DNA from 2 places in the Streptosporangium sp. NPDC001681 genome. Region 2 is predicted to be linked to the other one. Evidence: riboswitches for the same ligand, from Rfam matches in the RefSeq annotation. Region 2 holds a riboswitch; the other holds the start of a gene.
The links. Region 2 has a riboswitch for glycine ahead of gcvP (aminomethyl-transferring glycine dehydrogenase). Riboswitches for the same ligand answer to the same signal wherever they lie in the genome.
Positions count from the first base shown of each region.

Region 1 (4,516 bases), on a different contig from region 2:
ATCTTGAAGAGATCGAAGACACTGATCGTCATCTGAATCCTTCCAGCGTGGACGGTCACGCGCGCCCGGGGACGCGCGTGACCGCGACGCGAGGCGTCGAACTTATGACTCACCCGAGGTGAGCGCGGTGTACTCCTCCGGCGACAGCAGGTCGTCGGCGGAGCCCTCAAGACGTACCCGGAACAGCCAGCCGTCGCCGTAGGAGTCGCTGTTGACCAGCGAGGGGTCGTCCACGACCGCCTGGTTGACCTCCACGACCTCGCCGGTGACCGGTGCGAAGATGTCACTCACCGACTTGGTCGACTCGACCTCGCCGACGGCGTCACCGGTGGCGATCGACGCGCCGACCTCGGGTACCTGCACGTAGACCACGTCGCCCAGCGCCTCGGCGGCGTAGGCGGTGATGCCCACGGTGAGGGTCAGGCCGTCGTCGACGCCGCCGATCCACTCGTGTTCCTTGGTGTAGTGCAGGTCCTCGGGAATGCTGCTCATTTTTTCCTCCTGTAGAAAGGCAGTTCGACGACCTCGACCGGCTCGCGGCTGCCCCGGATGTCGACGGCCAGCCCCGACGACAGGCCGCTGTCCACGTAGGCCATGGCGATGGGCCTGCCCAGTGTCTGGGAGGGCGCCCCGCTGGTGACCTCCCCGGCGACCGTGCCGTCATCGGCGACCACCACCGGATACCCGTGCCGGGGCACCCTGCGGCCGCTCGCGACCAGGCCGACCAGACGACGGGCCGGCGGGACGTCCCTGAGCGGTTCGAGGGCGGCCCGGCCGACGAAGTCGCCCGGCTTGTCAAACCTCACCACACGGCCGAGCCCGGCGTCGAACGGAGTGAGGTCCGCGGAGAGTTCGTTGCCGTAGAGCGGCATGCCCGCCTCCAGGCGGAGGGTGTCGCGCGCGGACAGGCCGGCGGGGACCAGCCCGTGCGGCGCGCCCGCCTCGGTGAGGGCGGTCCAGAGGGATTCCGCCGCCGAGGCCGCGACGAACAGCTCGAAGCCGTCCTCGCCGGTGTATCCGGTGCGGGCGACGAGGACCTCGTGTCCGGCCACCACTGCGGGCAGGCCCGCGTAGTACCCGAGCCCGTCCAGGTCGGCGTCGGTGAGAGTGCTCAGGATCTCCACCGAGCGCGGCCCCTGGACGGCGACCAGCGCGTACTCCTCGGAGCGGTCCCGCACCGCGGCGTCGAAGTCCTTGGCGCGCTCGGTCAGCTCGGCGGCCACCCGGGGGTAGTTGGAGGCGTTGGCGACGACCATGAACTCTTCGGGGGCCAGCCGGTAGACGATCAGGTCGTCCAGCACGCCGCCCCCGGCGTCGACGATCATCGTGTAGCGGGCGCGGCCGGGCGCCAACGCGGAGAGGTGGCCGACCAGCGCGTAGTCGAGTGCCTCGGCGGCCTGCGGGCCGGTCACGAAGATCTCACCCATGTGGGAGAGGTCGAACAGGCCGGCCGCCTGGCGGACCGCGTTGTGCTCGGCGGACTCGCTGCCGTAGCGGAGCGGCATCAGCCAGCCCGCGAAGTCGGTCAGCGTCGCGCCGAGGGACTCGTGCACGCCGCACAGCGGCGTAGGTCGGGACATGTTCGCACCTCAGACAAGGGACAGATGAGATCATCCTCCCCCTCTGTCATTGGTGCCTGAGAGTTTCATCCGGGTTTTACCGGACTTTCACCTTCGGCGAGGTCGTGGGACCTGCTTTCCAGAGGCACCTACCCGCACGGTCCTTTGCCTTGAGAGGTTCGCGGGGAGGGCTTGCTCCTTCAGGGGTCCTGGCCTGGATGTCAGGACACTCTCCCGCGCGGGGTTCATCGGTGTCGCAGGCCAGCCTAACCGCCCGCACCGGCCGAGCGAAATCCCCTCGCGCCTGCCGGCCGGGATCAGGCCCCCTCGCCCAGTGCCCGGAGATCATCGCCCTCGGGCCTTACGGTGTGCACGTCCGCGCCGGCGGTGGCCATCGCCGCCAGGCGCTCCTCGGCGCCGTCGACGATCTGCAGGTCGGCTCTGCTGTGCGCGATGGCCGCGTCGATGAGCAGGGACACCAGAGGGTCGTCCTGTTCGCGGCGCAGGCGTGTCAGCGCCGCCAGGTCCGAGAGGTAGGCCTGGCGCTGAGCGGACACGAACGAGCCGAGCGCGTCCGTGCCCAGCCGGGTGGCCGCGAGCAGCTTGAGGAACAGTTCGTCCCGGAACCCCGACGAGCGGACCCAGGGAGCGCCCGCCCACTCCCGCAGCTCACCGGCGCCGCTCTCGGTCAGCCGGTACAGCGTCTTGTCCGGGCGGTCGCTCTGGGTCACGTGGCTGCGGGTCACGTGGCCGTCCCTGACCAGCCGGTCCAGGATCTGGTACAGGTGCCCGATGTTGAGGCCGCCCCACTGGGGGCCGACCGCCGCCTCGAACCGGGCCTTGAGTTCGTAGCCGTGGCTGGGCCCGTCGGCCAGCAGGGTGAGCACGGCATGGCTAAGTGGCATGATTCCTACATTGTCACAAGATAGGAACTTCACGGACCCTCGTACATTGTGACAATGTATCGGTCATGAGCGTTGAAGTCAGCCTGCGAGGCGTCAGCCGCATCCACGGCTCCACCAGGGCACTCGACGAGGTCGGCCTGGAGGTCGAGGCAGGTCAGGCGGTCGCGTTCACCGGGCCCTCGGGAGCGGGCAAGTCCACGCTCCTCCATCTTGTCGGTGCGATGGATCTCCCCGACGGGGGCGAGATCCACGTCGGAGGGAAGCGCGTCGACGATCTCGGGCGCCGGGGTCTCGACCGGCACCGGCGCGCGGTGGGCTTCGTCTTCCAGCGCTTCCACCTGCTCCCGGCGCTGAGCCTGCTGGACAACGTGCTCGCCCCCGTGCTGCCGCGCAGGGTGGGCTTCGACCGTCGGGCCCGCGCCAGGGAACTGCTGGCCGCGGTCGGGCTGGCCGACCGGGAACGGGCGCTGCCCGGCGAGCTCTCCGGCGGGCAGCAGCAGCGGGTGGCGATCGCCCGGGCGCTGATCGCCCATCCGCCTCTGCTCCTGGCGGACGAGCCCACCGGCAACCTCGACAGCGTCACCGGCCAGGAGATCGTGGACCTGCTGTTCTCCCTGCGGGAGGAGTACGGCATGACCATGCTGGTCGCCACCCACAACCCCGAGGTGGCGGCGGCGTGCGATCGGGTGGTTCGGATGCGTGACGGCCGGATCACCGGCGACGACCGGGTGACGCCCGCCCAGGACGTGCTCGGCCGGATCGGGCGGCTCGGATGACCCGCCTGGTCTGGGCCCAGCTTCGCCACCGGCTCGTCCGGGCACTGGTGCTCCTGCTCGGCATCGTGGTCGCGGCCACCGGGTTCACCGTGCTGACCGGCACCGCCGAGACCCAGCGTCTGGAGATCATCGGCACCGTCGGGGAGAACTTCCGGGCGCAGTACGACATCCTGGTCCGCCCGGAGAACTCGGCCACCGCCATCGAGCGGTCGCAGGGGCTGGTCCGCGCCAACTACCTGTCGGGCATCTTCGGGGGGATCACCTTCGACCAGTACGAGCGGATCAAGCGGGTCAACGGCGTCGAGGTCGCCGCCCCGATCGGCATGATCGGTCATGTCGTGCACACGGCAGGTGTCAGGGTCGACGTGACGGACCTGCTGCACGAGGGCGACCGCACGATGCTGCGCGTGGAGCGCACCAGGGTCACCGACCGGGGCCTCACCCGGATCCCGTTCCTGCAGCCCCAATACGAGTACGTCACCCGCCGCCCCGTCACGCTCGACTTCACAGAGGTCGCGGACGGGGGCGAGTTCGTCGAGGCGGCCGAGGAGGAACTGCCCGGCGGCCGGCGGGTCCGGTTGGCGACCTCGCTCGGCTGGTCGCAGGACCCGGCGAGGACCAGCCCGTTCCCCTCCGAGCGGATGCTCCCCGACCGCGGCTACTGGTCCACGCGGACCGGTCTGGGCGACGGTGGCGGATACTTCTGGAACGGATTGAAGCCCGGCCAGGCGGGCGTGCCGCTCTACCAGGAGTTCCCGTTCGTGCTCGCGGCCGTCGACCCGGATGCCGAGGCCCGGCTGGCCGGGTTGGCGGGGGCGATGGTCGAGGGACGTTACCTCACGGCGAAGGCGGCCAGGGACGATCCCAACGAGATCCCGCTGATCGCGGCCTCGGTGCCCTACGCGGACCAGCGGGACGAGGTCGTGATCCGGCGGCTGCCCGCCGAGGCGGCCGAGAAGGTCACCGAGGGTGTGCCGGCCAAGAGGCTTCTGCCCTATCTCGCCGCGAACCGGGGCGAGGAGGTCAGGCGTCTCACCCTCGACGCCGGACAGGTCTACGAGTCGATGCTCGACCGGTGGTCGGACCTGTCGGACGGGCACTACGTGCCGTTGACGAGGTACTGGGCATCCGGGCCCGTCGAGTACCGGCAGCGGGGAGCGCGTGAGCTCGCCGCGCTCCCGGTGCGGAACGGGTCCGGTGTCTGGAAGGATCCGTGGTTCTCGGGGGTGGCGGGCGTGGCCAAGGACTTCCCGGGCGCGACGGTCGGGGCATCCGA
Region 1 is NZ_JBEOZN010000081.1:29,208-33,723, forward strand. Features, by position in the region: gene ABT130_RS30675 (L-serine ammonia-lyase) at 1-32, opposite strand, end outside; gene gcvH (glycine cleavage system protein GcvH) at 103-492, opposite strand; gene gcvT (glycine cleavage system aminomethyltransferase GcvT) at 489-1,580, opposite strand; glycine riboswitch at 1,621-1,705, opposite strand; glycine riboswitch at 1,708-1,806, opposite strand; gene ABT130_RS30690 (PadR family transcriptional regulator) at 1,877-2,464, opposite strand; gene ABT130_RS30695 (ABC transporter ATP-binding protein) at 2,530-3,240, shown strand; gene ABT130_RS30700 (FtsX-like permease family protein) at 3,237-4,516, shown strand, end outside.
Region 1: it holds a riboswitch for glycine, as region 2 does, so the genes downstream of both, gcvT (glycine cleavage system aminomethyltransferase GcvT) here and gcvP (aminomethyl-transferring glycine dehydrogenase) in region 2, are expected to answer to the same signal.

Region 2 (4,516 bases):
CGCCGCGCAGCGGGTGACCGGGCAGGTAGTCGGCCAGGTGGGCGCGGACCGCGACCGGGCCGACACCGGGGCCGCCGCCACCGTGCGGGATGCAGAAGGTCTTGTGCAGGTTGAGGTGGGAGACGTCCGCCCCGAACTCGCCCGGCCTGGCCAGGCCGACCAGCGCGTTGAGGTTGGCACCGTCGACGTAGACCTGCCCGCCGGCCTCGTGCACCAGCTCGCAGACATCGACGATCGTCTCCTCGTACACGCCGTGCGTGGACGGGTAGGTCACCATGATCGCGGCAAGCCGGTCGCGGTGCTTTTCGATCTTCGCGACGAGGTCGTCGAGGTCCACGTTGCCGTTGTCGTCGCAGGCGACCACGGCGACGCGCATGCCGGCCATCACGGCGCTGGCGGCGTTGGTACCGTGCGCGGACGAGGGGATCAGGCAGACGTCACGATCCGACTCGCCACGCGCCGTGTGGTAGGCGCGGATCGCCAGGAGGCCGGCGAACTCGCCCTGGGAGCCGGCGTTCGGCTGGATCGACACGGCGTCATAACCGGTGACCTCGGCCAGCCAGCGCTCCAGCTCCCCGATCAGCTCGGCGTAGCCCGCCGCCTGGTCCTCCGGCGCGTACGGGTGCAGCCCGGCGAACTCCGGCCAGGTGATCGGCTCCATCTCGGTGGTCGCGTTGAGCTTCATGGTGCAGGAGCCCAGCGGGATCATCGACCGGTCCAGCGCGACGTCCTTGTCCTGGAGCCTGCGCAGGTAGCGCAGCATGGCCGTCTCGGAGCGGTGGCTGTGGAAGACCGGGTGGGTGAGGTAGTCGCCGACCCGCGCCAGCGCGCCGGGCAGCGCGTCGTGCGCGGCGGCGTCCAGGTCGGCCAGCACGGTGCCGCTGACCTCGAAGGCGGCCAGGACCTGCTCCAGATGGAGAACCTCGGTCCTCTCGTCGCAGGTGACGCCCACATGGTCGGCGTCGACCAGGCGCAGGTTGACGCCGTTCTCCCGGGCCGCGGCGACGACTCCGGCGGCACGCCCGGGCACGCGGGCGAGCACGGTGTCGAAGAAGGTGTCGTGGACCACCTCGACGCCGCCCTGGCGCAGCCCCTCGGCGAGCACGACGGCGTGCCGGTGGATGCGGCGGCCGATCCTGCGCAGGCCCTCGGGGCCGTGGTAGACGGCGTACATGCCGGCGATCACGGCGAGCAGCACCTGCGCGGTGCAGATGTTGCTGGTGGCCTTCTCCCGGCGGATGTGCTGCTCGCGGGTCTGGAGCGCGAGCCGGTAGGCGGGACGTCCCTCGACATCCTGGGAGACGCCGACCAGGCGGCCGGGCAGCTGGCGCTGGAGGCCGTCACGGACCGCCATGTAGGCGGCGTGCGGACCGCCGAAGCCGAGGGGGACGCCGAAGCGCTGCGAGGAGCCGACCGCGATGTCGGCGCCGAGCTCGCCCGGCGCGGCCAGGAGGGTGAGGGCGAGCAGGTCGGCGGCGGCGACCACCTGGGCACCGCACGCGTGGGCGGCGTCGGCGATGGCGCGGAAGTCGCGAATCCTGCCGCTGGCGCCGGGGTACTGCACGAGCACGCCGAAGCAGTCGGGGAGCCCTCCGGTGAAGTCGCTCTCGACCAGCTCGATGCCGAGCGGCTCGGCACGGGTGCGCAACACCGCCTTGGTCTGCGGCAGCGCGTCGGCGTCGACCACGAACACCTTCGACGAGGTGCGGCCCGCGCGGCGGGCCAGGGTCATCGCCTCGGCCGCGGCGGTGGCCTCGTCCAGCAGGGAGGCCCCCGCGACGTCGAGGGCGGTCAGGTCGGAGACGACGGTCTGGAAGTTGATCAGGGCCTCCAGCCGGCCCTGGGAGATCTCCGGCTGGTAGGGCGTGTACGCGGTGTACCAGCCCGGGTTCTCCAGGAGGTTGCGGCGGATGACACCCGGGGTGATCGTGTCGTGGTAGCCCAGGCCGATCATCGAGGTGAGCACGGTGTTACGCCCGGCGAGGACCCGCAGCTCGGCGAGGGCCTCGGACTCCCCTGCCGCCGGGGGCAGACCCAGCCGGGCGAAGGAGCGGATCGCCTCGGGCACGGCCACCGCGACCAGGTCGGCGACGGAGGCGAACCCGACCGCCTCCAGCATGCGGGTCTGGTCGGCGTCGTCGGGCCCGATGTGACGGGTCGCGAACGGCGGAGGGGCGAGTTCGCTGAGCGATGACAGATCGGTCATGAGAAGCCTCTCGGGCGGGGTGGAGACCGGTGCTGGGCGCGGGCATATGCCGGTTCTCCCCCTCTGTCATCACGACGTGGTCGCTACCTGAGAGCTTCACCTGCCCTTGCCGGGAGGCTTGCACCGTCGGTGAGACGCACCTGGCGGGCACGTCTGCTTTCCAGAGTTGCCTCGTCCGTGCGGTACAGGGTGCCTGAGAGATTCCGGGGAGGTTGCTCCTTCGGCGCCCCGATCGCGGTCGGGGTCTCTCCCGCACAGGGTCAATGGCGAGTCCGAGTTTACCCGGTTCGTCGTGCTCTGCGACGACGGGCCAACTCATCGGCCTGATGATCGCCTAAAGGGCCCCCGCCCGACTCCGCGCGTTCGCCGGGAAGATCCGCGAGAGAGCCCTCCACCTCCTGCCACACCCGTCCCAGCGCGATACCGAAGACTCCCTGGCCCCCCTGGAGCAGGTCGATGACCTCGTCCGGCGAGGTGCACTCGTAGACGCTCACCCCGTCGCTCATCAGAGTGATCTGGGCCAGGTCGTTGACGCCCCGCTCCCGCAGGTGCTGCACGGCGATGCGGATCTGCTGGAGGGAGACACCGGTGTCGAGAAGGCGCTTGACAACCTTGAGGACCAGAATGTCACGGAAGCCGTACAGCCGCTGGGAGCCGGAGCCGTGGGCGGCTCTCACGGTGGGCTCGACCAGGCCGGTGCGTGCCCAGTAGTCGAGTTGCCGGTAGGTGATTCCTGCCGCCGAACAGGCCGTCGGCCCCCTGTAGCCGATGTCGGCGGGCACTTTCACCGGTTGCCCGTCGAACAGCAGACCCTCTTCACCCGCGCGCTGACGTGCCGACTGGCGCCGTTCCGGGTCATCCTGGTCGGCGTTTCTACCCTCGCCGCTGCTGACCGCCACGCGGACCTCCGGCTTTCTCTCATCCCACGGCCTGATCTGGGGGTTTACGCACGACCGCAGGTTTCACTTGCACCGTAGGACTGGGGCCAAGTCCAGTCAACGACCCCACCCGGCGCGTCGTGAAGCGTAAATGCACCGAAATTCCTACCCCGCGCGGCCGAAGTCCTCGGGCGTGATCGTGTCAAGGAACTCCCTGAACTTCTCCACCTCGTCCTCCTGGTCGTCAGGGATGATCACCCCTGCCTCCCGTACCACATCCTCACTCGCGAAGATACGTGCACCGGTGCGAAGTGCCAAGGCGATCGAGTCGGAAGGACGCGCGCTCACCTCGACCCCGTTGGAGAACACGAGATCCGCGAAGAAGATGCCGTCGCGTAAAGCGACGATGTTGACAGTGTTCAACCTGACTCCGAGCCCTTCGAGCACGTCCCGGAACAGGTCATGGGTAAGTGGCCGGGGTGGTGGTTCCTCGGCCTGGGCCATGGCGATCGCCGTGGCTTCCGTCATGCCGATCCAGATAGGTAGGTAACGCTCCCCATGCGTCTCTTTCAGCAGGACGATCGGCTGGTTGGAGGGCATTTCAACTCGAACGCCCACGACCTCCATCTGCAACACGGGCTGCTCCGTCTTCGCTGGATTCCGACCGGTTTGTTCAACGTAACACTCGTGGGGGTACGAGTGCCTGGTCAGGCTCTCACCGGCCCAGTGCCCCACGGACTCCGGAACGCAGCAACGAGGCGTGCAATTCCAGCAGGAGACCGGAGATCTCCCTCGCCGTCTCGTCCGCCTGGTCGATCGCGCCGGGGCCGCGACGGCGCAGCAGCGGGGCGACGGCCTGTTCCACCAGCCCCGCCTCGCGTTCCGCGGCGGCCTTGACCGCCCGCAGGTGGCGGGCACGCAGGCCGAAGGCGGCCAGGGCGCCCACACTGCGGGCCACGACCAGTGCCTCGGCGTCGTAGTAGCGGGCCACGGCGGCCAGCAGACCGTAGTCCTCCAGCTCGGTGAGGGTCTCCTCGTCGAGCTCGGCGGCGGCGAGGAACTCCTCGCGGGTGAGGCGGACCTCGGGGGGCGCGTCGTCGGGGACGGCGCGCGGCCGGGCCGCCGGGCGCTCCTCGCGGTCGGCCGCCTCCAGATGATCCTTGATCACGCGCAGCGGCAGGTAGCGATCACGCTGCTCGCTGAGGATGTAGCGGAGCCGCTCGACGTCGGCGTAGGTGAACTTGCGATAGCCGGAGGGACTGCGCTCCGGCTCGATCAGCCCCTCGCCCTCCAGGAAGCGAATCTTGGAGATGCTGACGTCGGGGAACTCGCCCTGCAGGAGAGCGAGCACCTCCCCGATGCTCATGTGCGCACGAGCGGCCTGCGAGCTCATCATCCTCCAGCGGCGCCGCGGGTGAGGAAGACGAGGCGG
Region 2 is NZ_JBEOZN010000069.1:28,975-33,490, reverse strand. Features, by position in the region: gene gcvP (aminomethyl-transferring glycine dehydrogenase) at 1-2,206, opposite strand, end outside; glycine riboswitch at 2,377-2,469, opposite strand; gene ABT130_RS27970 (MerR family transcriptional regulator) at 2,485-3,105, opposite strand; gene ABT130_RS27965 (bifunctional nuclease family protein) at 3,250-3,720, opposite strand; gene ftsR (transcriptional regulator FtsR) at 3,800-4,450, opposite strand; gene ABT130_RS27955 (double zinc ribbon and FHA domain-containing protein) at 4,477-4,516, opposite strand, start outside.